Regions from separate parts of the Alteromonas sp. AWM4_230 genome, predicted to be linked through region 2. Evidence: predicted binding sites of a transcription regulator. Region 2 holds the regulator's gene; each other region holds the start of a gene.
The links. The regulator sigma-54, encoded in region 2, starts transcription at its own class of promoters, with help from an activator protein. The targets are predictions, from matches to a motif close to GTTGGCACGNNNNTNGNNT.

Region 1: the regulator sigma-54 is predicted to act here: its motif matches at 7,890-7,908, upstream of ACXACS_RS16870 (flagellar assembly protein T N-terminal domain-containing protein).
Region 3: the regulator sigma-54 is predicted to act here: its motif matches at 8,235-8,253, upstream of ACXACS_RS05250 (EF-hand domain-containing protein).

What each region holds. Positions count from the first base shown of each region.
Region 1 covers NZ_JBSWTB010000001.1:3,896,299-3,906,301, reverse strand. The annotation lists gene ACXACS_RS16895 (type I secretion system permease/ATPase) at 1-1,912, shown strand, start outside; gene ACXACS_RS16890 (HlyD family type I secretion periplasmic adaptor subunit) at 1,909-3,276, shown strand; gene ACXACS_RS16885 (helix-turn-helix transcriptional regulator) at 3,276-3,872, shown strand; gene ACXACS_RS16880 (bifunctional diguanylate cyclase/phosphodiesterase) at 3,847-5,781, opposite strand; gene ACXACS_RS16875 (transglutaminase-like cysteine peptidase) at 5,788-6,468, opposite strand; gene ACXACS_RS16870 (flagellar assembly protein T N-terminal domain-containing protein) at 6,635-7,816, opposite strand; gene ACXACS_RS16865 (LPP20 family lipoprotein) at 8,112-8,597, shown strand; gene flgN (flagellar export chaperone FlgN) at 8,739-9,170, opposite strand; gene flgM (flagellar biosynthesis anti-sigma factor FlgM) at 9,242-9,571, opposite strand; gene flgA (flagellar basal body P-ring formation chaperone FlgA) at 9,675-10,003, opposite strand, start outside.
Region 2 covers NZ_JBSWTB010000001.1:4,143,662-4,153,664, forward strand. The annotation lists gene mlaE (lipid asymmetry maintenance ABC transporter permease subunit MlaE) at 1-564, opposite strand, end outside; gene mlaF (phospholipid ABC transporter ATP-binding protein MlaF) at 561-1,361, opposite strand; gene ACXACS_RS17835 (calcium/sodium antiporter) at 1,944-2,900, shown strand; gene ACXACS_RS17840 (KpsF/GutQ family sugar-phosphate isomerase) at 2,903-3,883, shown strand; gene kdsC (3-deoxy-manno-octulosonate-8-phosphatase KdsC) at 3,884-4,432, shown strand; gene lptC (LPS export ABC transporter periplasmic protein LptC) at 4,429-5,007, shown strand; gene lptA (lipopolysaccharide transport periplasmic protein LptA) at 4,976-5,521, shown strand; gene lptB (LPS export ABC transporter ATP-binding protein) at 5,524-6,249, shown strand; gene ACXACS_RS17865 (RNA polymerase factor sigma-54) at 6,323-7,804, shown strand; gene hpf (ribosome hibernation promoting factor) at 7,835-8,122, shown strand; gene ptsN (PTS IIA-like nitrogen regulatory protein PtsN) at 8,136-8,579, shown strand; gene rapZ (RNase adapter RapZ) at 8,663-9,508, shown strand; gene ACXACS_RS17885 (HPr family phosphocarrier protein) at 9,508-9,780, shown strand; gene mgtE (magnesium transporter) at 9,954-10,003, shown strand, end outside.
Region 3 covers NZ_JBSWTB010000001.1:1,215,131-1,225,133, reverse strand. The annotation lists gene ACXACS_RS05285 (sulfite exporter TauE/SafE family protein) at 1-606, shown strand, start outside; gene ACXACS_RS05280 (pyridoxal phosphate-dependent aminotransferase) at 626-1,804, shown strand; gene ACXACS_RS05275 (response regulator) at 2,055-2,420, shown strand; gene ACXACS_RS05270 (chemotaxis protein CheX) at 2,417-3,001, shown strand; gene ACXACS_RS05265 (sensor histidine kinase) at 3,001-4,278, shown strand; gene ACXACS_RS05260 (MBL fold metallo-hydrolase) at 4,275-5,306, opposite strand; gene ACXACS_RS05255 (DNA polymerase II) at 5,752-8,121, shown strand; gene ACXACS_RS05250 (EF-hand domain-containing protein) at 8,378-8,956, shown strand; gene ACXACS_RS05245 (AMP-binding protein) at 9,311-10,003, shown strand, end outside.

The DNA of each region.
Region 1 (10,003 bases), 250 kb from region 2:
CGCGGTTTTAGTGCTCAGTGATAAGCAAGCCTGCGTTCTACATGGGCTTGACAAAACGCATGCCAGAGTTTCATACCCGGAACTCGATGATGCTGTGGTCGAAGTACCAAGAGATGAGCTAAGTGCTAGCTATACAGGGTATGTCATTTTCGCTCGCCCCGAGATGAATGCACAAGAAACGAATGCGCAAATTGACAAGTCATCCGTAGGGCATTGGTTGTGGTCGTCCATCAGAACGGCAAAAGGCTTGTATCGCGATGTTCTTTTAGCGTCCGTTTTTATCAGTTTGCTTTCTATCGCATTACCCCTTTTCGTGATGAATGTTTACGATAGGGTAGTGCCAAATGCTGCGCTAGAAACCATGTGGGCACTCGCTATTGGTGTTTTGCTTGTGCTAGCGGCAGATTTTTTATTACGCATGCTTAGACAGTACTTTGTAGAGTTAGCTGCGAGTCGATTAGATGTCACGCTATCGGCGAAAATAATGGAAAAAGTGCTGTCTATAAATTTAGCCAGCAAACCTGCTAAAAGTGGCTCATTCATAAATAGCCTACAGTCTTTTGAAAGTATTCGGCAGTTCTTCGGTTCAGTCACTTTAGTGGCTCTGGTTGATTTACCCTTTGGCCTACTGTTTGTAGTCATTATCGCCATGATTGATTTTTATCTGATCATTCCAATACTCATTGGTGCTACTGCGCTTTTTCTTTATGCGATGAAGGCGCAGCGGGTAATGCGTTCTCTTTCTGAAGAATCGATGGAAATCAGCTCTCGTAAAAGCTCCCTTGTGACTGAAAGCGTAACCTCATTAGAGGACGTTAAAGCGTTTGGTTATCAAAGTAGAAATCAAAGTGCGTGGGAAAAGCAGACTATCTTCCTTGCCAAAGTCAACGCCAAACTACGTTTAGTATCAATGTCGGTTAATAACGCTGCGCTCTGGATCCAGCAATCTGTGGGTGTGGTTATTATCCTCACTGGTGTTTACCTCATTATTGAGGGCGTGATAACACAAGGTGGACTAATCGCCGCTTATTTATTATCAAGCCGAGCTATGGGGCCGGTTTCTCAGGCTGCCGCATTGCTTGCGCAATTCCATCACGCTGAAACCGCAAAGAATGCCCTTGATGACATTATGTCTTTACCAAGTGAAACAGGTAGCAACAAACAGATTAAAAACAATGTCGTGCTAAAAGGGAATATTGACGCTAGCCAGCTTTGCTTCAAGTATCCAGATGAAACCGTACTCGCGTTAAAAGACATTAACTTCTCTATTAAACAAGGGGAACACGTTGCTATTTTGGGCAAAAACGGGTGCGGAAAGTCAACGTTAAACAAGCTTCTTATGGCTTTTTATCGCCCTGAATCGGGACAACTTTTGTTGGATGGGATAGACCTTCAGCAGTATGACCCAACGCTGTTACGTAAACAAATAGGCTATGTACCGCAAGATGTGAGCCTTTTTCACGGCTCATTAAAAGACAATATTTTGCCAGAGGATACACATATTGACGAGGCTGAGTTTTGGGAAGTCATTACCCAATGTGGTTTGGCAAAGCTAGTTAATGGAAGTGCGAGTGGCATAGAGCAAAATGTGGGGGAGCGCGGCTGCTTGCTTTCAGGTGGGCAGCGTCAGGCTGTGGCGATGGCAAGGGCCATAGTGCGAGATCCAGCAATTTACATTATGGATGAACCAACTTCAGCCATGGATTCAACTAATGAAGCGCAGATGAAGGAAACGATTAAGGCGGCAACGGCAGGTAAAACTCTTATCATTAATACGCACAGAACCACATTACTCGACTTGGTAGAACGGGTCATTGTTGTAGAAAACGGAAAAGTGATTGCCGATGGAAAAAAGGAAGAGGTACTCGTGCAGTTTAGACAACCCAGTCAAGTATTGAAGAGGGCGCCATGATTTTGAAAAGTGATGGTGAAAAAAAGGACTGGTTACAGCGGCTAATGCGAGGCTGGCTTGCGCCGCCCCCAGGTCAAGATTGGGTGTTAGAAGCAGAATGGTCGCGCATTATGCAAACGCCGGTAAAAGCCCGTGGCCTGCTTTATGTCGTGCTAATAGTATTGTTTTTGTTAGTGGTATGGTCTTATTTCGCCGAAATTGACGAAGTGGCTAAAGGTGATGGGAAGGTGATTCCGTCACAGCAGCTGCAGGTACTTCAATCATACGATGGTGGAATAGTACAAGAAATCTTAGTACGAGAAGGACAAACCGTTGAAGCGGGACAGGTGCTATTAAAAGTTGATCCAACACGTTTCCTATCTAGTTTGGAAGAAAATACCACGCAATTTGCAGCACTTGCCGCAAAGGTTCAGCGCTTATCTGCGCTTACCCAGGGCGAGGTGTTGCGGTTTAACCGAGAGCTTCAAGAAGAAGCGCCTACCATCGTTGATAATGAGAGAAAACTCTATAACTCGAATTTAGCTGAGCTTGATGAAATCGCGGCAGGTTCTGACTCTCGCATTTTACAACGCCGACAAGATGTTGAAGAAGAGCGCGCTAATCTATCCCAATATCAAAACGTGCTGACGCTTTCTAAAAAAGAGCTTGCGGTGACTAAACCATTATTAGCATCAGGAGCTGTGTCGGAAATCGAAATTCTTAGATTAGAGCGCCAAATTGTTGAGCTTGAAGGCAACATCAGCAAATCTAAAGTGGCAATAGAGCGTGGGTTAAATGCTATTGAAGAAGAAATTATTAAGAAGGAAGAAGCCCGCCTCAAGCTAGTTAATCGATGGAATCAAGAATTGACCGATGCAACTGGTGAAATGGCTATGCTACAGCAGTCTCAAACAAGTTTAGAAGATGTGGTGTCGCAAGCGGACTTGCGTTCGCCTATCAATGGAACGGTTCAACGGCTACTTATCAACACGGTTGGCGGCGTTATTACACCTGGTAGCGCTGTTGTCGAGCTAGTACCTCAAGACGACCAGCTCATTGTTGAGGCCAAAGTCTCACCGAAAGACATTGCTTTTATTAGAGAAGGGCAGCCGGCCATCCTGAAATTTAGTGCATACGATTTTACTATTTATGGTGGCATGTCGGCTGAGGTTCAGCACATTAGTGCAGATGCCATTACCAATGAAAAAGATGAAACCTATTACCTTGTCAGACTTGAAACAAAGCGAAGCATTGCAGATGAATCCTTAGATATTCTGCCCGGAATGATTGTGCAAGTAGATATTTTAACGGGCAAGAAAACCGTTCTTAATTACATTTTATCGCCTTTGTTTAATGTGACAGCCTCTGCGCTGAGGGAGCGTTAATGAGACATTTCATTGCAGAAAAAGACTTACAAGGGGCACTTACTCAATACTCTTGGTCTAGTTATAGTAGTGTCAATGAACTGAAGTGCGATAGTAGTGACTGCGTATGGATTATGGCAAGCGATAATAACTGGCGTCAGTTACTGATTGAGGCAAAACAAAAAGCTGAAAATCTTGTTTTACTTACCTACAAATATGACCGCCTAGAGATGCAAACAGCACTAATGTTGGGTGCTAGAGCATATTGTCATGCATTAGGAACCCAATCTCTACTATCTTCTGTAGCCCGTGTTATAGAAGCTGGAGGCATGTGGTTGCCCAACGAGTTATTAACAGTGACTACATCAAATGTCGCTGCTAATTTGCAGACGAAACGGAATTTCCCTGTGCTGCGAGAGCTAACCAACCGAGAAAAAGATGTATTAAATGGTATTTTGGAGGGGTTAAGCAACAAGGAGGTAGCAAGGAAGCACGGCATTACTGAGCGTACCGTTAAAGAATATGTTGGTACGCTCCTTCATAAGTTTGAAGCGAAAGACAGGATAAGCTTATTACTTCGTATAGGTGAGTTTAGTCATCTAAAAGATGCTCTATAACTTCAATGTGTGAAACCACACCATCTATCCCTAATTCAATGAATAGTTCTTGATGGTCTGAGCGCTTAACGCCGTCTGCATAAACTTTTATACCAAAAGTATGCGCAAGGGAGCAGAACCCACGTATAAAGGCGTGATTGGCAGGATTGAAATCGATATCTGCCATAAACGCTGAATCGATTTTTACATAATCTAAACCCATTTCCTGCACGTTCAACAGTTGCGAGAAAGATTCTCCAACTCGCTTCAAGCCCACTTCGCTGTCTTTGGCTTTTAGCGTTGTACAAAAGTCTCTAAACTCATCAGGGAAGCGCGTCGCGGTAGATTCTCGCACCTCAAAACACAACTGTTTCGCTGCCTTTTCGTTGGTACCGATTTGATAATAAAGTTGAGCAAGAACCTCTGGGTTGAGCATGAATTGCTCAGAACAGAGAAACGCAAATTTAGAGTTTGTTTTAGTGTTATTAATATAGTTGATCAGGCTAGTAATTGTTGTTAGCTCTAATTGGGGTAGAAGCCCGAGATAGCGAGCCCAATGGGTATAATAACCACTTTTTCTTAGTTCACCATCTATTGTAACGCCCGCCCAACTCTGATAGTGAACCAAATTGCGGTCAATATCTAAAACCGGGAAGTTAAAGGTTTCTACACCACATTCGTCAATAGTATTTTGTAACTCTTTTTCCCAGCGTTTTTGCTCTACCAAGCTAATAAATTCTTTAAGGGTCGACTCGATAAAGGGTTCATCCATATCTAGTAGTTCTGCTTCATCAATCATCGCATCTGCACGCATTAGTAAAGCAGAGAAACTATCATCTGGGCGAAGTTTAACAACAGACTGAAATACCTTGGGATCGCCAACTTCGCTGAATGCACTTAGGCAGGCGCCATGAACCGCTTCAGATATAGCTACGGCATCATGGGTTTCAGTAAGCAAAATAGCAAACTCGTTTTTTTGCATTCTAGCAATTCGGCTGTCAGTAAATTGATGATGATGTAACGCAAGGCAATCGTTAATTTCTTCAACAAAATCTCGAATACGCTTTTTTCTGATATTTGCCGGTGAGCGCAAAAAGCCTTTGCCTTCGGTAAATCTGACGAAGAAAAGGCAGTTCACACCTTCAGTATCTCTAAAAGCCAGCTGCCCTTTCAAAATTGAAATGAAGTAATCCCTATTAGCAACGCCAGACTCGTCATCAAATTGGGTTTTATAGCGCATGAGATCAAGGCGCGTATTCTCTTCATCCATGATCTTTCTAGAATTGGTAGCAAGAAAGTTCATGGCGCGCACTACACGCTTAAGCTCTAACGTACGAGGCTCTTTCAGCTGAATAAATTGCATTTGTTGAAATGATTCAGCCTGGCGCACGACACCGTCTAGTGGACGAATTATAAAGCGTAGAGCCCACCCCCCTAAAAAGCCTGAAAATATGCCAACAAGAGATAAACCAAAAATAAGTCGTTTAGTGGCGCGCCACATTGATGCAACGGCAAAGCTGGTATCTGTTTCGACATAAACCGTACCGTACTGACCCCAACCTTCGCTTACTTGAGCGATACCTGGTTTGACTATGGGAGAAAAGTTATCTGAAAACCACTTTGGCGTATTTTCGTCCAACTGCACTTCATGAGTGTATTCAGAAACTATTTCACCGTCAGATTTTTGAAGTACAATGGAAGCGTAGTGACCAATGTCAAATTGTGACATTATGAAGAGATCGAGCGAAGCAGGGTCTTTATCAAGCCCACTTAGGGTAAGAGCAAGCATACTCGCGTTGTCTAAGTTTTTTGAATATAGCTGTTCTTCTACGTATTGCTTGGTAGTTATTCCATGAATTGTGACACTACCTGCAATTGCAACAAGGACGACGACTACAATGGCTAGCCATAATTCTCTTGTTATTGACATAAACTCCTAAGACCTTCTGCTAATCCCCTCCTGCTTCATGCGCTCAATAACATCACGCCACCTTGATAGTCTGCTGGTAGACGAAGAAACTTGTGCAGTTTTACCCGGCTGCCAAATACCCGAATCATTAAAACTGAATACAGGAATTAAGTCCGTTCGTTGAGAACCTGGCAACACATTAGACACTAAGCTATCTAGCACCAAAGGATCCGATGAAGGGGAATCATAGTATCCTAGTACCATATGTGCTTGCGTTACTCGGCTTCTACCAATTTTCGCTTTTACATAAATTAGGCGAAGTTTAGAACTATCGATACCTAAGTGTAGCAGAGCTACGTATTTTGCAATGGCATAATCCTCACAATCTCCGCGAGAATGACCAAAAAGCTCCGAAGGAGTAGCCCAATAGTCTTTTTGTTTGAATACGATATCGTCGGTAGCGTACTGGATATGCTCGTCAAAGAAAGCGTTTACACCGATAAGCTGTTCTTTAACAGCCTTATTTTCAAGGTCGTGAAGTTTAGTTTCTAGTGCGCTGACATGTAACGCTTTGTCAGCCCCAAAATTATTTTTAACTTCCTGTTCGAGCTTTGGAAACTCGATGACATAGTGATCCCTCAGTTGTTGTCCAGCCAGTAGCAAGGCCACTAATGCTAAGCAGTGCGACGCAAACAGAGAAAGGGTCATATTTTTATTATGTAGGTCATACTAAAGTATAAGAAAGAGTACTTGCCTCTGACTAAAGTTTAAGTATTGAATATTATACGTACTTATAGATATATCACGGCATTGCTGATATTCCAACCCCGTTATTTCAACCCCAGTGACTTACATTGATAAAGTGAAAACTAATTTACTTCTTAACTACAAAATCATTTTCCTGAATGTTAGCAGTAATTCCAGACTCAGCGTTGACTATCACTGATGAATTGCCATAAGCACTATCAACAACAAACGTACCGGGGTAGAGCGTATATTGAAGATATTTTCTACCGCGATTGTCGACCACCTCTTTGGCCTGATAAAGATATAGTTCATCTTTTTCAGAAATGCCATTATCTCGTCCAAGAGATATCGAAATTTTATTGTTCGCAATATTGATAACACGACCCGTTACAGGTTGGCAGGCTGTCGACTCTTTAATATCTTCTATTAATTGGCTGATTGAGCCATCAATCGCCTGACCGTAGCGTGATTGCCAAAAAGTGGACGAAAATTCATCGATGTCTTCAAATCTGTCAAACGTCCACTCTTCATTAGCATTGTAAGAGGAACTGAACAATAGGCCGCCGTTTATTCCGTCATAAACTTGTACAGACATTGCAAAAGCACGGTGTGAAGTGTTGCTTCGCCATGGTGTAAACATGGATGCTTCTTTTTGTGTAACGCTTAAATCATCAATAACGCCGACAATAACGAATTGCGTGTTACTTTGATCTGATAGTGTACGTACGTTTTTGTCGGTATATCGGCTATCAAACTTTGCAGTATGGGGAGCAACGTAAGTAATACTGAGATTGTCTGTCTGTTCCTGCATTGCCTTAGCTAAACGCTGCGTAAACGCCTTATCAAAGTGTGGAATATTTCCTTCAGTCAGTTGTGCTCTGTTTCTTATTCTAAAGTGAGTAGTCGCAAAGTGCTTTTGGTCCTGCTGTGCTGAGCATATTTCCCCTTTAGGAAAAATGTCTGCACGTACACTAACAGTGACTACATCACCGTTGTAAGTTTCGCTCACAAGCTCTAGCTGTTCGACTTCGCCCGTTGAACTAATTGTCATCTCTTCGTTTTTCAGAAGCCCATTAGTGAGTTTGGCTACACTTTGCACTGACGCCCCAGCAAATAACATAGCTTGTTTGAGCGCATCCTGTGTTGCTGCGCGCTTTGCTGCTTCCTTGTTACCGTTCATTACCACAGCCTGTCCTGTGGCTTCATACCAAACGGCATGGGCTTGCCCAGCGATTAGGCTAAGTAGGCAAACAGCGGCCATTGCTCTGCTTAAACATGCCATTAGCGTTGTTTTGCTTGCTTGTCGCACGTGACACCTCTGTGGTTGTTTAGTTATTGCGGTTAAATAATGTCGTAATCTATGCGAGACCTACGCGAGTTCTATGCGAAAAAAGTGCCAATTAAAGTGGGAAGCTATCTTTAAAAGCAAACGGGCGCATATATTGCTTATTTCCTTCTAACCAAGGTCTAAAACTGCAAAATGTGTTATGAAAGTTTAGTCGCCTCATAACGCTTTGCTCAAAGGTTATTAGCCTACATAGGTAATGAAAGTAAACAATCAGACGTCACTAAGTCGTTATTAATGCACACAGAGGTTTTAAATTATGTGGTTGAATAGACTAAAAAATTCAAAGCTACTTTTGCGGTCTTCTATGTTTGGCCTGGCAGTTTCTTTGAGTGGATGTGGCATTATCGATAAGCACGTCGAGTGGGAAACCGTTGAGCCTGAAACTTACCCAGTTTTAAAGGCGGTTGGTTACGCGCCAATTTCATCACAAAAAGGCGAGTCTGACAGTATGAAGCTGATAATGGCGATGAAAGCGTCAAAATTAGATGCATACCGCGAGTTAACCGAGCAGGTGTATGGTCAAAAAATCGAAGGTAGTCAATCTGTATCACGTCTTGTTGTTGACAGTGAAACGTTACGCGCGTCTGTGGAAGGAGTAATAAGAGGCGCCGAGGTCGTTAAGACTTATCCGGTGGGTGAGGATACCTACGTTACGGAGCTTTCTTTAGATATGCAGCAAGTCTACGATATTTATTTGTCGACTGCTAAGCCGCGTCGAGTAAAAGATGTAAAGTATTACTAGGAAGTAAGTTAAAGGCGATTCGCGCTAATTACTTTGCAGCGGGATGCTAAAAAATACGCGATAATCGAGTGGGATAACTGGTGATGTGGTTTATGCACAGCGTAGTTAACGCTTTAGGGCGATACAAGGCTATTTAAAAGCCTATGCACTTACTCCAGAGCCTAAGGTTCCGCCTTTCGGCTTCCCTTTTTTGTCGTAAGTAAGTGATTCTTTTGCTCGAACTTCCATCATCAAATTCCGCAAATGTGTGAGGCGTAGCTGTCCTTGCTCTACGGCTTTTTGATTAACCTGTGTTCGATATTTGCAATCTTCCAGAAGCTTCTTGGCGTTAGCCATTAATGCTTCATCGTCTTCCGACATCGCATCTTCGTTAGCAATAGCATCTTCGATACTTGAATCCAGTGATTGAATAGAACCCAGAAGGGCTGTTTTTTCGTCTAACAAATTCATCAATGATTCGGCGTCACGCGAGCTAATAAGCTGCAGTTCTTTTTCAAGCAGCGACGCAAGTGAAGTCATTTGCTCCACTTGACGTGATAATGCTTGTGTTAACTGGCTTACTTGTTCTGTCACTATACTTGTCTCATTGAACGTGTCTGATAAATTCTAACTAGTTATTTGACACCAGATTATTTAGTGCCGAATTATTTAGTACCAAAAATCTCGGATTCTAGCTTCGAGATTTTATTAGCAAGCACTTCAGGATTAACCTTGTACTCACCACTTTGAATCGCTTTTTTAAGGCGATCAACTTTTTCCTGATTCACAGGAGCCTCAGTCCCTTTTTTCTGGACTTGATTCAGCTGCTGAGCAGATTGCGTCAATGAAACCGAATCTTGTCTCGGCGCTGCGGCCGTTTGTGCCGATTGCGCTGAAGCTTGTTGTTGAGATTGCTGCGTCTGGTTCTGCTGCGCTACTTTCCCATTATCAACGGGCGTTTTAGGTAACCCATTGTTTATATTGTTAATTGCCATATCTAGTCCTCACTACTCTCTTGCCTCTGTAATATATATCGGCCTTTAGACTAATATCTTTAGCTAAATTGAGAACAAAATAGTAGATATTTTACGCTCACCTTTATAAGTGTATCACGACTTCTTCAGGGCTTGCGACTCTGGCAATAATGGCCTTCTGGCTACTGGCATTGATAACCTTTATATTATCGCCAACCACACCATCTTGCTGCGCTATTCCAGCAGTCTTAACTTCCATTCCCGCAACCTCGGCGGTAATAGTTATTCTATCGCCTTTGCACACAAAGCATAGCATATTAGACTGTATTGCTTGTCCATCGGTAATGCGGCGTTTCATTCTAGCGCCAATTAACGATTCTAAATCGGTAAACGCGGTATAGCGTAAACGTCTCACATCTACTTTTGCCTTCGTTAAATTCGATGAGGTTAATA
Region 2 (10,003 bases):
TGACTGCATGATTGACCAGTAGCTGCCTGCATCAACACCTAACCAGTCTACGCCAACTAAATGACCGCCTAAAATACCAATGGCACTAAAGATAATGGCTAGCATAGGCATAGCTAACATTCCCGCCCAAAAACGAGGAGCAACTATGCGCCTTAGTGGGTCTACTGCCATCATTTCCAAACTACTTAACTGCTCGGTGGCTTTCATAAGGCCAATTTCAGCGGTCAACGCTGACCCGGCACGCCCAGCAAAAAGCAATGCGGTGACTACCGGACCAAGTTCTCGTAAAAGAGAAAGCGCAACCATGGGGCCTAAGCTACCCTCTGCACCGTAATCCACTAGAATGGTATAGCCTTGCAGCGCCATTACCATGCCAATAAATAGGCCAGAAACCATGATGATCAGTAACGACTGAACACCCACTACATAAAGCTGTTTGATAACCAGCGGAACATTTTTAACTCGGGGAACAGCGATGAGTGCGCCAAACAGCATGAGTGCTGCTCGACCAATCGCAGTAACTTTCCCTATAGTTTTAGCGCCTAATGATTGGAAGAACTTCATTTATCTGCCCCCAGAAAGCTTGCTTTCAGGTCTGGCGCTGGGTAATGAAATGGAACCGGGCCATCTGCTTTACCTTTTAAGAATTGCTGAACCAATTCGGAATCGCTTTCTTTAATTTGCTGCGCAGTACCTTCACCAATGACGCGTTTATCCGCCAATATGTAAATATAATCAGCGATGGTCAGCACTTCCGTTACGTCATGGGTCACGACAATACTAGTTAAGTTAAGAGCATCATTGAGCTCTCGGATAAGCTTTACCAGCACCCCCATGGATATGGGGTCTTGTCCCGCAAAAGGCTCATCGTACATAATTAAATCGGGGTCTAGCGCTATTGCCCTAGCGAGCGCGGCCCTGCGCGCCATTCCACCAGAAAGTTCGCTCGGCATTAATTGCGCGGCGCCTCTCAGACCTACGGCCTGTAGCTTTAAAGCGACAATAGTAGCTATCAAGTCTTCAGATAGCTCAGTATGCTCGCGAAGCGGAAACGCCACATTGTCGAACACGCTCATGTCAGTGAATAGCGCACCACTTTGAAATAGCATGCTCATTCTACGACGGGTTTCGTAAAGAGACTTTCTCGACATAGAGACAATTGAATCGCCGTCGAATTTTACGTCGCCCTCATCTGGCGTTAACTGCCCGCCAATAAGGCGCAGCAGCGTGGTTTTACCTATTCCGCTTGGCCCCATTACCGCAGTAATTTTGCCCTTAGGTACCTTCAATGAAATCCCATCATAAATGATACGATCTGCGCGTTTGAAGGTTAGGTTATCTACTTCAACTAAATGATCCATAGTTACTTAAATGTCGACCCCTGACGCTGGATTAATTTCGTTTTTAACGGCAAAATCAATCCACTTAGAAAATATTAAAAGTGTATGAGCGATGTGCATATTCAATTTCTATGCCTTCACACACATAACTCATAAAGTTTACTGAACAGTTTACTTTTAAGAGCCAACAAATTCAAAAAAGTTTACTCTGCAGTGTAGTTTTTTATGTTTACAGGCTGGCTTGTCCAGTAGACATACCTTATGGGCCGTGTAATTTGGAGCCATTGTACGCTTTTTCAAGAGCCTCGCCAAAGTCAAAAAGTTACAAGTTATGTTCGATTAAGACGAATAATAGGTATCCCGCGCTGAAGTGATGCCAGTGCCTTAACTAATTCCCACGGGTAGTTCCAGTCCCCATCCTATTTCGTTGTTTATTAACTGAAACTGAATGCTGACCAGCAGTATGTTCAAACTGCAAGAGTGCTTGATAAGTGGAAATTCACAGCAAATAGCAATTTTTGGTGAAAATAAAGCAACGCTAGCATAGGCAAATGGCACTCTTTTTGCGACAATCTATCGAAATACTAACTATTACAGGTTGTTGTGCTTTTAAACATTGTCATTTTTCTGGTTGGGCTGATTGTCTTAAGTTGGAGTGCAGACCGTTTTGTGTACGGTGCTTCCGCACTAGCAAAGAACATCGGCATCTCTCCTATGATGATCGGATTAACGATTGTCGCTATGGGCTCTTCGGCACCTGAAATTGTGGTTTCCGCTATTGCCTCTGCCAATGGCAATATGAACACAGCCGTGGGTAATGCCCTTGGTTCAAATATAACTAATATCGCGCTGGTGTTGGGTGTAACCGCCTTAGTGAAACCACTGCTTGTTTCGTCTACAACGCTTAAACGTGAACTTCCTGCGCTTCTCATTATCTCATTAATCGCAATCGGCTTTATGTTCGATGGCGAGCTGAAGTCTTACGAAGGGATAATTTTACTGGGCCTTTTTATTTTTGTTTTGGCAATGATGGCTTGGTTATCGCTACAAGTAGATAAAGAAGACCCGTTGGTAGCTGAGACCGCAGATGAAATCCCTAAAGGCGTTTCTAATACCTCAGCGCTTATTTGGATTGGTGTTGGCCTTGTCGTATTGCCTTTAAGTGCCCACTTTCTTGTAAACTCAGCCGTTGAAATTGCCAGATACATGGGCATTTCTGATTTGGTTATTGGGTTGACGATTATCGCGTTTGGCACAAGCCTTCCTGAATTAGCAGCAAGTGTCGCAGGTGTGCTTAAAGGTGAAGATGATTTAGCACTTGGTAATATTATCGGCTCTAATATTTTCAACTTGCTAGCCGTACTTGGTATGCCAGGTTTAATTGCCCCAGGTCTGCTAGACCCTGACGTTTATAATCGAGACATGTACGTTATGCTCGGTTTAACCTTGCTGTTGTTCTTGTTCAGCTTTGATTTAATTGGAAAGCGTACAATATCAAGAACCAATGGATTTATACTTCTGGCTTGCTTTATCGGCTACCAATATTGGCTGTTCGGATAATCATGAATACACAAACTCAGATGCACTATATCGAATCGGCAAAGCGCGTTATCGACATTGAAACGCAGGCTATTGCTAACCTTGCTGAGCGCTTAAATGGTGACTTTATCACTGCATGCAACATTCTCTTCAACTGTAAGGGAAAAGTGGTTGTAAGCGGTATGGGAAAATCTGGACATATCGGTAATAAAATTGCGGCTACGCTAGCCAGTACAGGTACTCCAGCGTTCTTCATGCATCCCGGTGAAGCCAACCATGGCGACTTGGGTATGCTAAGCAAGGGAGATGTTCTATTAGCCATCTCTAACTCTGGTGAAACCAATGAATTAGTTAACTTGCTGCCCGTTGTTAAGCGCTTAGGTATACTGGTAGTGGCAATGACCAACAGTGCCGATAGTTCGCTAGGCCAACACGCAGATGTAGTGCTGGATATTAGTGTAGAAAAAGAAGCGTGTTCATTGGGTCTGGCGCCCACATCAAGCACAACGGCCACACTGGTTATGGGTGATGCCCTAGCGGTAGCCCTACTTGACCAAAAGGGTTTCACTTCAGACGACTTTGCGCTGTCGCACCCCGGCGGTAGCTTAGGTAGAAAGCTGCTGCTTAAAGTGAGTGATATCATGCTAAGTGGCAGTGATATCCCACTAGTAAATTTAAATGCAACTGTTGCTGATGCACTTTTAGAAATTTCCAAAAAGGGCCTAGGCATGACTGGTGTTATCGCACCCGATGGTTCGTTAACAGGCGTGTTTACTGATGGTGATTTACGCCGAATACTTGATGCCCGTATAGATGTGCATAGTGCGACAGTAGAAGATGTAATGACCAAAGGCGGCAAAACAACCACAGCAGAGCAGCTAGCTGTAGAAGCCCTAAACCTAATGGAAACCCATAAGATAAGCGCACTGATGGTTACCGATGAAAAGCGCAACCCTGTCGGAGCCTTTAATATGCATATGCTTTTGAAAGCGGGAGTACTCTAAATGACGACGACTCTATACACCGATTTAGACCAAGCGCTTTTTGAGCAGTTGGCGCACATTAAACTACTGGTGTGTGACGTGGATGGCGTATTTTCAGACGGTCGCATTTACTTGGGCAACGACGGTGAAGAGCTTAAAGCCTTTCACACCCGCGACGGATATGGCGTGAAAGCCTTGGTAAGTAATGGTGTTAACGTCGCCGTGATAACAGGACGACGTTCAGCAATTGTAGAAAACAGAATGAAGGCGCTAAACGTAGCACACATTGTTCAGGGTGAAGAAAACAAAGCTGACGCCCTCGGCGAATTAATGAAAAGCCTAGGGTTGAACTCAAGCGAAGTTGCCGCCGTAGGAGACGATATGCCCGATACAGGTATGTATCAGCACGTAGCGGTAAAAATTGCGGTTGCCGATGCTCACCCTTTTGTTGCAAAGCAAGCGAACTGGATCACCACACTTCCGGGCGGATTTGGCGCAGTTCGAGAAATATCAGACACCATTTTGCAAGCTAAAGGCGTTGCAAATGATATTTTCGGAGCTAGTGTATGAGCCAGTTTGGCTTCAATCGCTTAGGTTTAAGTATATCGGCGCTATTTATCTTAGCTATGCTTATGTACATCCCAACGTGGATGGAAGAGCAGCCTGAAACTCAAGGTAGTAGCGAAAATGATGCGCTCAAGCCTGCCTACAAGGCCAAAAACTTAACAACAACCTTGTACAACCAAGACGGTGAGTTAAATCACAAAGTCTTTGCAGAGTCGATGGAGCATTACGACCAATTAGGCTTTGTTTTATTCCAGCAACCTAAATATACCCTTTATACAGAAAGCGCTTCATCACCTTGGGTTGTAACTGCCGAGGAAGGAACGCTTTATAACAATGAATTAATTCAGCTTGAAGATAGCGTTGTTATTGAAAATCAAACCAGCGATGATTTTGTCAAAAGTTTATCCACGGAATACATCCAGATAAATTTAGACACGAAACAAATGACATCTGATCAACCCGTTGAGATACTGGGTACGCAATATCTTATTTTAAGCAATGGGTTTAACGCGAATTTACGCACACAAGAATACGAGCTTTTAGATCATGTACAAACGACTTATTCCCCTAGCAACTAGCCTTCTACTTGCCATCGCTAGCGGTGCGGTAATAGCCAGTGAAGAAGATTTTTCACAACCCATTAAGATAGGGTCAAACACCCAGTTTATTGATGGTAAAAACAAAACCGCGCTGTACAAGGAAGATGTACTTATTACCCAAGGTTCACTCCTAATCGAAGCTGATGAAGTAGAAGTAATAGCTACAGATGGCAGCGGCCGTGAAATATTTATCGCCCGTGGCAACCCTGCAAGCTATTCTCAATCACTAGAAGACGGTACACCGGTATCAGCGAAAGCCAATGAAATTCGCTATGAAGTAATTAATCGCACTATTTCTCTGGCGGGTAATGCTGAGCTACAGCAAGATACCAGTAAAGTGCAAGGTGATAAGATTACGTTCGATATGATTACTGAACAATTGCTTGCAACGGGTGGTGCCGGTGAAGATGGTGAAGGTCGTGTAACCACAGTATTTACTCCTGACACCATTCGTAAAACATCGTCTAAGAAAGACAACGAGGACAATGAATAGCAATGGCAACTTTGAGCGCTAAAAACCTTGCTAAATCGTATAAATCGCGACAGGTTGTTCGCGATGTAAGCCTTTCAGTGTCTACCGGTCAAATTGTTGGTCTTCTCGGCCCTAACGGCGCTGGTAAGACCACCACTTTTTACATGATTGTAGGCTTAGTCAACTTAGACAAAGGCAAGATCGAAATTGATGATAATGAGCTTACTCACCAGCCAATGCATGAGCGCGCTCGCCGCGGTATAGGCTACCTTCCGCAAGAGGCATCAATATTTAGAAAGCTTACGGTACATGAAAATATCATGGCCATTTTGCAAACCCGTAAAGATTTAAATTCACAACAGCAAGAAGAAGAAGCAGACGCCCTACTTGATGAATTTAATATCAACCATATACGTAATAGTACGGGGATGAGTTTGTCAGGGGGAGAACGGCGTCGCGTAGAGATTGCCCGCGCTCTGGCAGCAAAACCACAATTTATTTTGTTAGACGAACCATTTGCCGGTGTTGATCCAATATCAGTTAATGATATAAAGAAGATAATACAGCATCTGCGAGATAGGGGTATTGGTATCCTTATCACGGACCATAACGTACGCGAAACATTGGATGTTTGCGAAAAAGCGTACATTGTGAGTCATGGCGAGCTTATTGCGCAAGGAACTGCGGAACAGGTTTTAAGTAATCAAAAAGTAAGGGACGTATACCTAGGCGAACAATTCAGGCTATAGTTAGTGTAACCTAATTGTCATTTTTCAGTTTCGCTCTGGTATATTTAATTTAGAGCATTTAAATAAGACGTAGATGAAACCATCTTTACAGCTAAAATTTAGCCAACAACTTACAATGACACCTCAGCTTCAGCAGGCCATTAAACTGCTGCAGCTTTCTACGCTTGATCTCCAGCAAGAGATACAAGAAGCCCTCGATTCTAATCCGCTTTTAGAAGTGGAAGAAAGTAACGACGAGCCACAAGTAGAAAAGAACAATGTCGATAGTGACGATAGCGCTGCTGAAGCGACCGCTTCTGCATCAAGCGATACGCTAGAAGCGGGAGATGCACTGGAGAAGAATGATCTTCCCGATGAGCTACCTATCGACAGTACTTGGGATGAGTATTATTCGGCTTCTTCCGCGCCTGCACCTGGCCCATCTAATGATGATGAACAAATCTTCCAAGGTGAGACCACAGAAGACATTCAAGAACATCTTCTTTGGCAAATGCGCCTCACTCATTTTTCAGATACTGACCGCGCTATCGCTACAGCAATCATCGACTCAATTGACGAATCAGGTTATTTAACCGTTACTCTTGACGACATCTTAGAAGCGGTCAACGACGATGATCTAGAAGAGCCTATCGAAATGGACGAAATAGAGTGTGTACTTAAGCGCATTCAAATGTTCGACCCCATTGGTTCAGGTTCTCGTACACCTCAAGAGTGTCTTATGGTGCAATTGCGCCAGTTTTCAGAAGACACACCGTGGCTTGCTGAAGCGAAGCAGCTTATTGAGGAATATTCAGACTTACTGAGCAGTAAAGACTACCGCACGCTAATGCGTAAGAGCCGATTGAAAGAAGATCAGCTGCGCGAAGCAATGCGTTTACTTCAAACCTTGAATCCTCGCCCAGGTAGTGCTTTAGTTACTAAAGAGCCTGAGTACGTTATTCCTGATGTCTCAGTAACCAAGAAAAATGGCCGTTGGGTGGTTGAGCTGAACCCCGACAGTCTGCCTAAATTAAGCGTAAACCAACAGTACGCAGCGATGAGTCGTCGTGCCAAGAACAGCAGCGATTCACAATTCATCCGCTCACACATGCAAGAGGCCAAGTGGTTCATAAAGAGCCTTGAATCTCGCAACGATACCTTAATGAAGGTTGCAAATTGCATTGTGCAGCAGCAAATGGGCTTTTTTGAGCACGGCCCGGAAATGATGAAACCAATGGTGCTAAATGATGTCGCAGAAATGGTAGATATGCACGAATCGACTATTTCGCGTGTAACAACGCAGAAGTATATGCATACGCCCCGTGGCATCTTCGAATTGAAGTATTTCTTCTCAAGCCACGTAGCAACAGAGTCAGGTGGTGAGTGTTCATCTACAGCGATTCGTGCATTGATCAAGAAGTTAGTGGCTGCGGAAAATCCTAGCAAGCCGCTAAGTGATAGCAAGATTGCTTCATTGTTGGCCGAGCAAGGCATAAAAGTCGCTCGGCGAACAATAGCAAAATACCGGGAATCATTGTCGATCCCGCCGTCGAACCAACGCAAAAGCCTTATTTAAACGGGCTTAATAATATAAGGAAGACGAAATATGCAAATCAACCTTACTGGTCATCATGTCGAAATCACCGACTCTTTGCGTAATTATGTCGATACGAAGTTCAGCAAACTTGAACGTCACTTTGATCACATTTCTAATGTGCATGTCATCCTGAACGTTGAAAAATTAAATCAAAAAGCTGAAGCGACTGTTCATTTAAGTGGCGCTGAAGTATTCGCATCCTCAGAAAATACCGACATGTATGCGGCGATTGACAGCATGGTTGATAAACTCGACCGGCAGGTAATCAAGCATAAGGAAAAACTGAAAAAACATTAGTAGTTAATTGAGCATGGATATACAAGCCATCGTAAGTCTGGACCGCACCGAGTGTGCGGTTCAGTGTAATAGTAAAAAGCGAATTCTTGAGATCATCGCTGATATCGCTGCCAAGCATAACGACAACATCGACCAGGCAACGGTTCTAAATAGCTTGATGGCTCGAGAACGTATGGGTAGCACGGGTATTGGTAACGGGATAGCACTGCCTCACGGTCGCTTGGCTGGCCTTGAGAAGGTAATAGCAATCGTTGTAACAAGTACACCAGCTATCAACTTTGATGCCCTAGACGAAAAGCCCGTAGACATATTCTTTGCTCTTCTCGTTCCCGAAGAGCAAACCGAAGGACACCTTCAGACACTGGCTACCGTAGCCGGTAAGCTAAGCGACAAAGAAACGATTAAAACAATACGTCGTGCAACAACCAGCGACGAAATTATTTCTGCATTAAGTTAAACAATAAGTGCCTACACCTCATAGGTAGGCGCTTTATTTGACAACTCGCATGTGATGAAACCAGAATATAAGGGAGAATTTAGGTGAAGCTGATCATAATCAGTGGTCGTTCGGGGTCTGGTAAGTCTGTCGCACTTCGCGCATTGGAAGACTTAGGTTACTACTGTGTTGATAATATCCCAGTAAATTTGCTTCCCACCCTCACCCATACTGTTGTTGATGAATACGATCAAGTTGCGGTAAGTATTGACGTTAGGAACCTACCCAAAAACCCTGACGACTTGGTAGAGATTCTAGACTACCTGCCTTCTTCTTGGTCGATGACTATAGTGTACATTGACGCAAGCGATGACGTTCTGGTTAAGCGTTTTAGCGAAACTCGCCGTCTTCACCCTTTAGCTAAGCTAAATAAGTCTCTATCGGAGGCTATTAGGGCGGAGTCTGCGCTTCTTGCGCCAATTACTGAACGCGCTGATTTATACCTAGATACAGACAAGCTAACAATACATCAACTCGCCGAACTGATCCGTGAACGTATTTTGGGTAAGAAAAGTTCACGCCTTGTTCTTGTCTTTGAGTCGTTTGGTTTTAAACACGGCATACCTAAAGATGCTGACTACGTTTTTGACGCGCGTTTTTTACCTAACCCGCATTGGGAGCCAGACCTTAAACACTTAACTGGGTTAGATGCCCCCGTGGAAGTATTTTTAGGCTCACAACCCGTAGTAACCAAATTTATTTGGCAGATTCAAAACTTGATGACTACATGGCTTCCTCACTTAGAGCGCAACAATAGAAGCTATGTGACTGTGGCTATCGGTTGCACTGGCGGCCAACACCGCTCTGTCTATATTGCCCAAACCTTGTCGAAAACCTTCAGCGAAATACATCCTGATGTTCAAATTCGTCACAGAGAGTTGAACCAGTAATGACTATTCAAAAAACGCTTACAATCGTCAATAAACTAGGCTTACACGCGAGAGCAGCCACCCAATTAGTTAAGCTTGCTAATCAGTTTCATGCCAAAATCATTTTGAAAAAAGGCGATAAAGAAGCCGATGCAAGCAGCGTATTAGGCTTGATGATGCTGGAAAGTCACCAAGGTGAACAGGTAGATGTTATTGTCGATGGTGATGATGCGGTCGATGCACTTGCTGCCATTGAAGAGCTGATTGAGGGCAGATTTAACGAAGACGAATAGTCTCAACCCGAATATCTCTTGACGAATTAATCAACAGCTAGCTTAGTAATTCCAAATTCTTGCGTAAAAGCCACGCAATTATCATGACAGACTTAATATAATTGCGATATTCTACGCACACTTAGGCTACACAGCCTTTATTTTCCATATCAGCTTAGTAGGAATAACGCCTTATGGCAGAAGCGCTTGTTTCTAAATACGTACAAACCCAATTACGTGCACT
Region 3 (10,003 bases), 2.9 Mb from region 2:
ATGGCGCATCGAGCCAAAGGTGCCGTAGATTTTGACATCCTTAAGTCTTGGAGTATTTGGCTTATCCTTGGTGTTGGCGGAGGCTTATTAATAGCTAATAACTCTAGTGCGAATGGCTTAACCGTAGTATTTGCTGCAGGTGTACTGCTGTACTCTGTATATTTTCTTTTCCCTGAATTTGTCGTGCGCCCTGGCCTTGTTTTCGATATGCCGAAGGGCATAGGCAAGGCGGTATTAGCATTTGTATTGGGCGGCTTCTCGGCGTTACTTGGTATAGGAGGCGGCACGCCAACCGTCATAACGATGGTCATGTGCCAACGTACTATTCAGCAAGCTGTTGCTACCGCTGCCGGCGTAGGCTTCCTGATAGGTCTTCCTGGCGCCATCGGCTTTCTATTTATGAAGCATCCAGAAACAGCCTCTCTTCCTGTTGGCACTATCGGATACATCAACATTCCAGCGCTCATCGCTATCAGTATAGGCGCAATTTTTACTGCACCTATTGGAGCGAAGATGGCGCATAACTTTAGTGAAAAAAAGCTAAAGCGATTGTTTGGCATTTATCTCGTCATTGTTTCAAGCGCAATGTTCTATAAAGCCATTTAAAATAAATAGGAGAATATCTGTGAGTTATAACCGTTCAAGACGTTTGTTTTTAGGTGGCTCGGTAGCAGCATCAGCCGTAGGTGCAACAGGTTTTAGTAACTTAGTTAGCGCTCAATCTACAAGTGCTGCAATGACTGAAGCTGCATCAGTCATTTATGGCCCAAAACCTGGTGTAGCGAAACTAAACGCTAACGAAAACCCGTTTGGCCCTAGCCCCAAAGCGTTGGACGCCATTGCTCAAGCCTCTGCTCAAGGCGGTGCATATTACGCTTATCCCGCAGCGATGACCCTGTTAGATATGATTGCCGAGCGTCACGGCATAACGCGTAAGAATATTTCCCTAAGCGCAGGGTCTAGCCCTATCCTTTCCTACGCTGCCGTGGCTGCCAGTAAGAATGGGAAAATTCTTGGACCGGATCTTTTTTGGGACACCACCTCAAAAGCACCCGAGAAACAAGGTGCGCCTGAAATAGTAAGAATTGCTAATACAGCAGATCTCGACATTGACCTTGACGCCATGTATGCCGCTATTGATGACTCTATCGGTATGGTACATATCTGTAACCCTAATAATCCCACGGGCAAAGTGCTTGACCCAGATAAGCTTCGCGAGTTTTGTATCAAAGCCTCGAAAAAGACGCTTGTTTTAGTTGATGAGGCCTATAACGAACTTATCGATGAGCCACCAAAACACTCAATGATTCCACTTGTGAAAGCAGGCCACAATGTCATCGTAGCGAGAACCTTCTCGAAGATTTATGGTTTAGCGGGTATGCGAGTAGGCTATCTTATTGCCTCTGAGGAAAATACTGAATGGATTAACCGCTACGGTATGGGCGGCTACACATTGAACCAAGCAGGCCTTGCCGCTGCTATCGCCAGCTACAATGACGATGCCTTTTTAACGTTTTCTAAAGAAAAAATTTATGAAGGTAAATCTATGGTTATGGACGCCGTTAAGGCTAACGGTTTGACAGCCCTCCCCTCTAGTACTAATTTTATTTTTGTTAATCTTGGTGATGGCAATGCCGAGTATTTTAGACAAGCTATGGCTGAAAAAGACGTACTTATCCGAGGCATTTATCGTACTTATAATAATTGGTCTCGAGTGAGCATGGGGAAAATAGCAGACGTTAAACGTTATGTTGATGCGATTCCTGCCGCTTTAGAAAAAATGCAGTTAATGCAACAAAGTTAATTATTGAGGGTGTGTGCCAAAGTCGGTGCACCCCCGTGTTTTTAGCTGCAACTTCCTTCTCCGCGACTTATCAATTCAACTTAAAGTCTAATACGCACAAAAGTCACCTTTGTCATATACTCTAATCACTCAATAAACAGATAGAGCACACTACAACAATAATTTTCGTAGGTATTGTTGCAGTAACGCAAAAGTTGCACATACTTTATCAAGAAGGCATTACGTTAAATGCCGCTCAAGGAGGCTTTAAATGTCACTTTCTGTACTAGTTGCTGATGACTCCAAGTTGTCGAGGCGCAGTGTTATACGCTCCCTCCCCCAAGACTTGGAGTACGACATAACCGAGGCAACAAACGGGCAAGAGGCGATTAATGCACTTTCTGAGAGCGATTTTGCGCTCGTTCTCTTAGACCTTACCATGCCAGAAGTGGATGGCGTCGGCGTGCTGGAGTTTTTACATGCAAGATCCAATATGCCAAACGTAATTGTGATAAGCGCTGATTTTCAGCCTGAAAAACAAAAAATTGTGATGTCTTTAGGCGCAAAGCGTTTTCTTCGCAAACCTTTAGACAAAGAAGAATTAGCAATGGCACTGTTTGAGTTGGGGTATTTATGAGCATTGTACTACCACTGGATGAAGAGCAAAGAGATGCCCTTCAAGAGCTGCTTAATATTTCAATGGGGCAGGCTGCAAATTCCCTCGCTCAACTTATCGAAACAAAAATCGATATTTCTATTCCTAAAATTTCAGCCGTCACGCCAACTCAGCTCTATAGCCTTTTATTTGAAACCGAAGATGCCTTTTATACCCGTCAGTCTTTCTTAGGCGATGTGCACGGTGAAGTCATGTCTGTGCTATCTCAAGCTGGGTTGAGTGAGGTCGCTACGTTAATGGATTACGACGAACCATTGAGCAAGGAAGACATTCAAGAAATTATTTTAGAGCTTTGCAATATCTTAGCGGGCGCATGCTTAGCTGGCCTTTCTGATCAGTTAGAGCTTACCACCAACTTGAACATGCCTACGTTGTTTTTACCCGATAAAGCGAACTTTGATGAGCTCCAGTGGCAGCATAGCTTGGTGATGGAAGTACAGTTCATTATCGCAATTTCCTCATTTAGCATGCGCGTTGTGTTTTGTTTAGACGATGAATCTCTTGCTCGCATGAAAAACACATTGGATGAGTTACTCGCATAATGTTTGAACAGCTGGTAGGTAAGTTACCTGTCGGAATTGGTGTAGTCGATGAAAGCTTCAACGTCGTTTATCTCAACGACTTCTTTTTAGATCGCCTCCCCCACAAAATGCGCAACTGTTATAAAGACACGCCTGTGGTTGAGTTGTTTCAAGGGCAAGGTAAGTTCCTTAAGCGAAGGCTAAAGTCGGTATTCGTACTACAGCACCCAAGCTTTAGCTATTGGGAGCAAAGACCGCATATATTTCCATTCAAAAGCTCTCGGCCTATTACGGGCGAAGAGACACAGATGTACCAAAATATGGAAATTTTGCCTATTAAAGATAAAAAAACCGGGCAGCGTTTAGCCTGTATATTCTTGCAAGATGTAACCGCCCAAGCGAGCTATTTCAGAGCCCAGCAAAAACTTTCCGAAGCCCTAAAAAAAGAGCACGAAGCGCAGCGAAAGCTCATTCGCAAACTCGATACCGCCCAAAGCCAGCTTATTCAAGCTGAAAAGATGGCCTCTACGGGGCAACTTGCAGCAGGTATAGCTCATGAAATTAACAATCCAATTGGCTTTGTAAATGCTAACCTCAATACGCTAGATCAATACGCATCGCACCTTCTTGCGATTTGTGACGGCGTGAAAGGGCAAATTGAGCTCTTTAATGACGAGCTTAAGGAACAAATAGATGCCTTATTTGAGTCGAATCACTATGACCTACTGAAAGACGATATCACCGAGCTAATTGCGGAGTCTACTGAAGGGCTTACACGGGTAAAAGATATTGTCGAGAACCTTAAAAACTTCTCACTAGAAACTGCCGAAGGGATGCAAACAGTAGATATATGCGCCATATGTAATCAGCTCATCACGCTCATTTCCGCTCAATACAGCGCCCCCCAATATAAAATTGAATGTGAGCAAGAAAAGGTGGAGGTTATGGGAAATCCAGGGCCACTGAAACAAGCCCTGATGAACGTAATGATAAATGCTGCGCAGGCGATAGAAGATAAGGGCTTTGTTAAACTCACCGTAATTGATGCCGCGCAATCAGTAACGATTAAAATACTGGACTCAGGCTGTGGCATCCCAACAAAACACTTAAAACGCGTGTTCGAACCTTTTTTTACCACCAAAGCTGAAGGGCAAGGTCAAGGGCTGGGCCTTTCTGTGGCTTACACCGCCATAGAACAACACCAAGGTAAAATATCCATTAGCAGTAAAGAGGCTAAAGGAACTGTTGTAGAAATCACCATACCTAAAGCCCCTGCAGAGCCCACCAGTGATTCCTAGCTTGCTAGTTTACTCGCTTCGCACCCCTTAAATATAAATACACCTTCCTCATTGAGTGTTCGCGAAATACTCCCTTCATTTATTAAATAGTTAAGGTGAGATAAACACTCCGCCACAGCGAACACCATGTTACGGCTTGAAAGCTTGCGCTTAAACATAACGGGTAACAGCTCGACTACCGTTTGAGGTTTCTCACAAGCCTTTAACAACGCTTTAAGATGTTCGTGGTGATGTGCAATGAGCGAGTCTACCCGCTCGTGAAGACCAATAAAGGGAAGTTTGTGTGCGGGTAACACGGTTGTATTTTTCGGCAAGCTTTTAAACTGGGGCAAGGTGTTCAGGTAGTCGTCTAGGGTGTTGGCGTCAGGCTCTGTTGAATAGGCGCCGATATTGGGTGTGATGATAGGTAGAATATGATCGCCAGATATAAGAATATTTTTCTTTTCATTGTAAAGGCAGGCATGTTCGGGAGAATGGCCGCGGCCAATCATAATTACCCATTCATTATCGCCAAGCGATAATGTCATGCCATGCTTTAAACGGGTATAGCTTATGGGAAGTGGCGAGACTACACTGCTGTAACCATTGCCCTCGCCAGAGGTCAGCTTTGCAATCATTGATTCATCAAGCCCTACCCGCTGGTAATACAGAACATCTCTTGCGTTAGTAGCGCCGTTTCTGCCTGCTGCGAAGGCTCGCGCAGTAAAATACTCAGTTTGGGTCATATAAAAAGGCACGTTAAATGTATCAGCTATCCAACCTGCTAACCCTACGTGATCAGGATGTAAGTGCGTAACAATAACACCGACAATTGGTGCATCTAATTGTTCAAATATACGCTTCCAGAGTGATTTGGTAGTAGACGTTCCAATGCCAGTGTCAATTACTACCCAGCCGCCTTCATCGCGAATTAAGTACAGGTTTATATGATCGAGTTCAAAAGGAAGGGGCATAGTTAGCCAAAGTACATCTTCGGCTACTTCAATTAGCTCACCCGGTTCTACCTGTTTGTCGTATAGATACTCCATATCGCCCTCACCTTTTCTAGCCTGCATCTTTTAATATTCACTGAGTCGTTCCACTGTTTCCAATGGCTGCTAAAATAGCCTAGGTACGACCGCCTTTTTTGATAAAACCGTAAGTCGATAATGCTAGTGTGCAAACGCAGCATAATCTTATTGGTCTGATACCTTCGTTCTCATGCAAGATAATTAGTACCAGTCTCGTTCTAACTCGCTCCGTTAACAAAAACAAACATATCTGTCGAATAGAGATCTATAGGACTTGGTGATAACAAACGCTATACTGTGGTTGTTGAAGTTGATAGCCGACGTATTTTGTACCTTTTGCGCTTTTGACTGAATACGTAAAATGCTGGTTATAGATGGTTAGAAAAATTCAATCAACGCCCACGCACTTAGGGCTTTCCTAATAAATTGACACCTTTAAAAAGCGGTTAGTAAAAACAAATTCATGTCAGCCCCAGTAATACAGCAAGGGTTCATACTCAACAAAAGTACGTTTACCCAGCGAGGCAAAGTATATGTTGAACTCTGGGTTAAAACCGCCAATAACACCGCTAGATTAGTATCGTCACCTCAGAACCCCACTTGCTTTGTGTCCCTCGAACAATCTGCTGCATTGCGCGACATTGCTGCTCGTATGCCAGTTAAGATCATAATTTCAGAAGATGGTTTTCACACGCTAGAACAAGTTCCTGTGGCTACGGTCAAGACCGCCACCGAATCGCATATGCACCAGCTTCGCCAACGCGCGCAAGAGCAAAGTATTGTATTGTATGAAGCTGATATTCGCGTGGCCGATCGCTATCTAATGGAGCGCTTTGTGTATGGCGCAGTGGAGTTCGTTACCCCACAAGTTGTCGATGATACGTCACAACTTGTTATAGAAAATGCGCAAATTAGACCCTGCCATTTCAGAACTACTTTTACGTCATTAAGTATAGATATTGAGTGTAATGAACACGAAGAGCTGTTCAGCATTGCACTGGCAGGCGACGGAAAAAGTGTAGTGCTGCTTGTTTGTCCACCGAGTTTTATTGGTCAGACATTACAGGAGCAAGAAGACAGTCCATACACGCTTATTACGGTCGAGTCTGAAAAAGAACTGCTAGAAGCTTTTTTTTCACACCTAACCTCCCACGACCCAGACATTATTTTGGGTTGGAACGTTAAGCAGTTTGATATGGCTGTGCTGGGCCGCCGTGCTAAGGCAAATTCGCTCAAGTATGCTATTGGCCGCCATGGCCGAGAGGCTTCAGTAAGACAGTGGGAAGACCAAACACTTGTTGATGTACCTGGCCGATGCGTGATTGATGGTATTGAAGCACTTAAAACCATGACCTATCAGTTTGAGTCCTTCTCTCTTGACCATGTTTCCGAAGAACTGCTTGGTGAAAATAAGCTTATTCAAGCTGCCGACAAACTTGAAGCGATAAAACATCTTTATCATAGCGACCCTGTTGCACTCGCGAACTACAACTTTAAAGACACCGAACTAGTAAACCGCATTCAGGATAAAACCCAGTTTATTGATTTTCTGGCATTACGGAGCATTCTTACCGGCTTAGATATGAGCCGCCCGGGAGGCTCGGTAGCGGCGTTTTTAAACGTTTATTTACCTAAGCTACACCGCAAGTCTTATGTCGCTGGAGTGAGGCCAGAAAATGGCGGTTTAGCTAGTCCGGGCGGTTATGTCATGCGCTCGCAACCAGGTTTATATAAAGATGTTTTAGTCCTCGATTTTAAGAGCCTTTACCCGTCCATTATTCGCACGTTTAAAATCGACCCGTTAGGGCTTGCAGAAGGACTTAAGTCTCCTGATACGGCAATAGAGGGGTTTAAAGGCGCAGTATTTAGCCGCGAATCACATTTTCTACCTTCAATTATCGAAAACCTATGGCTTCAGCGCGACGAAGCCAAAAAACAGAAAGACGCACCACGCTCTCAAGCCATTAAAATATTAATGAACTCTTTCTATGGAGTACTTGGTAGCGGAGGCTGTCCTTTTTACGATCCTCGTCTTGCCAGTTCAATTACATTGCGTGGGCATGAGATCATGCAAACCACTGCGAGTTGGATTGAGGAACTAGGCTATACGGTTATTTACGGTGATACTGATTCAACCTTTGTGCATGTTGAAGGAATTACTGCACTGGGTACACCTTCTGAAACAGGTCGTGAGCTTGCCAAAATTATTAACCAGAAATGGACTGAGTTACTTAAGCGTCAATTCAATATTGATTGCCATTTAGAGATTGAGTTCGAATCTCACTTTTCTACCTTCTTTATGCCAACAATTCGTGGCTCTTCTGAAGGTAGTAAAAAGCGCTACGCAGGGATGAAAGACGGTGAGCTTATCTTTAAAGGCCTAGAGAACGTGCGTTCGGATTGGACAGTGCTTGCTAAAGTGTTTCAATACGAGCTATACAAAAGAGTCTTTAACAATGAACCTGTAAAACAGTACATCAATAAAACGCTAAACGCAGTAAAGGCGGGAAAAATGGATGGCGAGTTGGTGTATAAAAAGCGACTCAGAAAACCACTTTCTTCGTATGTTAAATCTCTTCCCCCACACGTAAAAGCGGCAAGAAGGGCCGACAAGTTATTTGAAGAACAGGGCTTACCACTTCGCTACCAATCTAATACATCCATAGCCTATGTAATTACCGTTCAAGGGCCGCAAACAGTAGAAACAATCTCTGCGCCGCTTGACTATGACCACTATATAGAGAAACAGATAAAGCCTATTGCTGATAGTATATTGCCATTGATATCCCTTAATTTTGAGCGCATAGCTAACGCTCAGCTTTCCTTATTTTAACTATGTTTATTTGTATGAAGATCTTTCAGGCTTCGTGACAAATTAACAAAAAAATTACACACTAAACCTATTCCCACCTTAAGCAATTGCTCACATTTTCAATAATTTAGATCGTTGGCACGACAAGTGAATAAGATATTTGTGAGTAGCTAAATAGGTTTGTTTGAGGAATTAACTTCAATCAACATGCGTTCAATTTAGTGATTAGGGCAATTGATAGCCCGTGTTCGCAATGAGAAACAGAAGGAATTTGATTATGAAGATCACAAAGTTAAGTATGATTACTAGTGCCGTTGTTGCCGCTACACTTTCAGCGTCAGCACTCGCAGGTCACCATGAAGAAAAAATTTCCAAGAGCTTTAACGCGCTCGATCAAGACGGTAATGGCTACATAGTCGGTTCAGAATCGTCAGGTACAATCGACAGTAAATTAGTATCTAAAATGGATACTGACGGCGACAGTATGGTTAGCCGTGCAGAATTTAATTCATTTGTCGATGAAAAACCATCGATGTTCAGCGATGAGGTTATCACGCAGGTTAAAGCTGAAGGTACAACAGACGCTGTACTCACTGAAGAAGGCAATCCAGCACTATTTTCTAAAGCTGATAATGAAATGATTTCAGAAAAGAATAAAGAGTTGCGCACTGAGATGTCTGCAACAGCCAATACTAAGTTCACTAAAATCGACAAGGATAGCGATGGTAAAATCAGTGAGAAGGAGCTAGAAATGGCCGACGTTGAAGGCGACTTTGACTCAATGGATGAAGATGGTGATTCGTACATAACTCGTATGGAATACCGTACCTATTTTGAAGAGATTGAATCAGAATAGTTAAACTAAATAATTCATAGTATTCTCAACTATGTAGCCCCGCTTAAAGTGCGGGGCTTTTTTATTTTACCTCAGACAATCCATCCCACGAAACTCATGAGTTCGCCCTCCTTATAAATGGTCTGCGACGAAATACTAATATTTTTCGTTAAACAGCGCCGTATACGACCAACATCTTGTCGACAAAACGCATTTGCAACCATATTGTTAATAAAGGTTAAATATTTTGTTTACTCAATTGCGCATTCTGTAATTAGCGCAAAGGTCGCTATTGTGTAAGCCGATTAAAAAATCATGATAGCGATTATCTAAAATCACATTATAATCATATGCGTACGCGCATGGAGGCAAGGAATAATGGAATCAAAGATGCAGCCAAATACTCTACTCCCACTTCAAAAGAGTGAGTTTAACGGTCCTAATAATGCTGAACTGACATCATTAACAATCGGTCAATACTTCAAAAAGGTTGTCGACAATTATGGCGATAACCCAGCGATCATCGTAAAACATCAAAGTATTCACTGGACCTATCAGCAATACTGGCGTGAAGTAGAACGTGTGGCTTGTGGTTTACTTGCCAATGGCGTAGAGCCAGGTGATCGAGTTGGGATATGGTCCCCCAATAACATCGAGTGGTCACTTGTACAAATGGCCACGGCAAGAATTGGTGCGATCATGGTATGTCTTAACCCAGCTTACCGCCCAGATGAATTAGCCTTTGCTATTAACAATGTCGGGGTAAAGCACTTGGTGATGGCACAGTCTTTTAAACACTCAAACTACATCGCCATTTTGAAAGAACTAACTCCGGAACTAGATTCTGACGAACAGAGCCAAACGGACGCGGCGCTATCGCTCTCGAAGCTCCCTTCTCTTAAACACGTATATACTATCGGTGAAACGTCTGTAGACGGCTTACAGGCATTTTCAAAACTCCAAGTAGAGCCTACTAAGGCTTTAAAATCGCAGTTAAAAGACATCGAAAGAACGCTAAATGCTGATGATAACATCAACATTCAATTCACCTCAGGTACGACTGGTAAC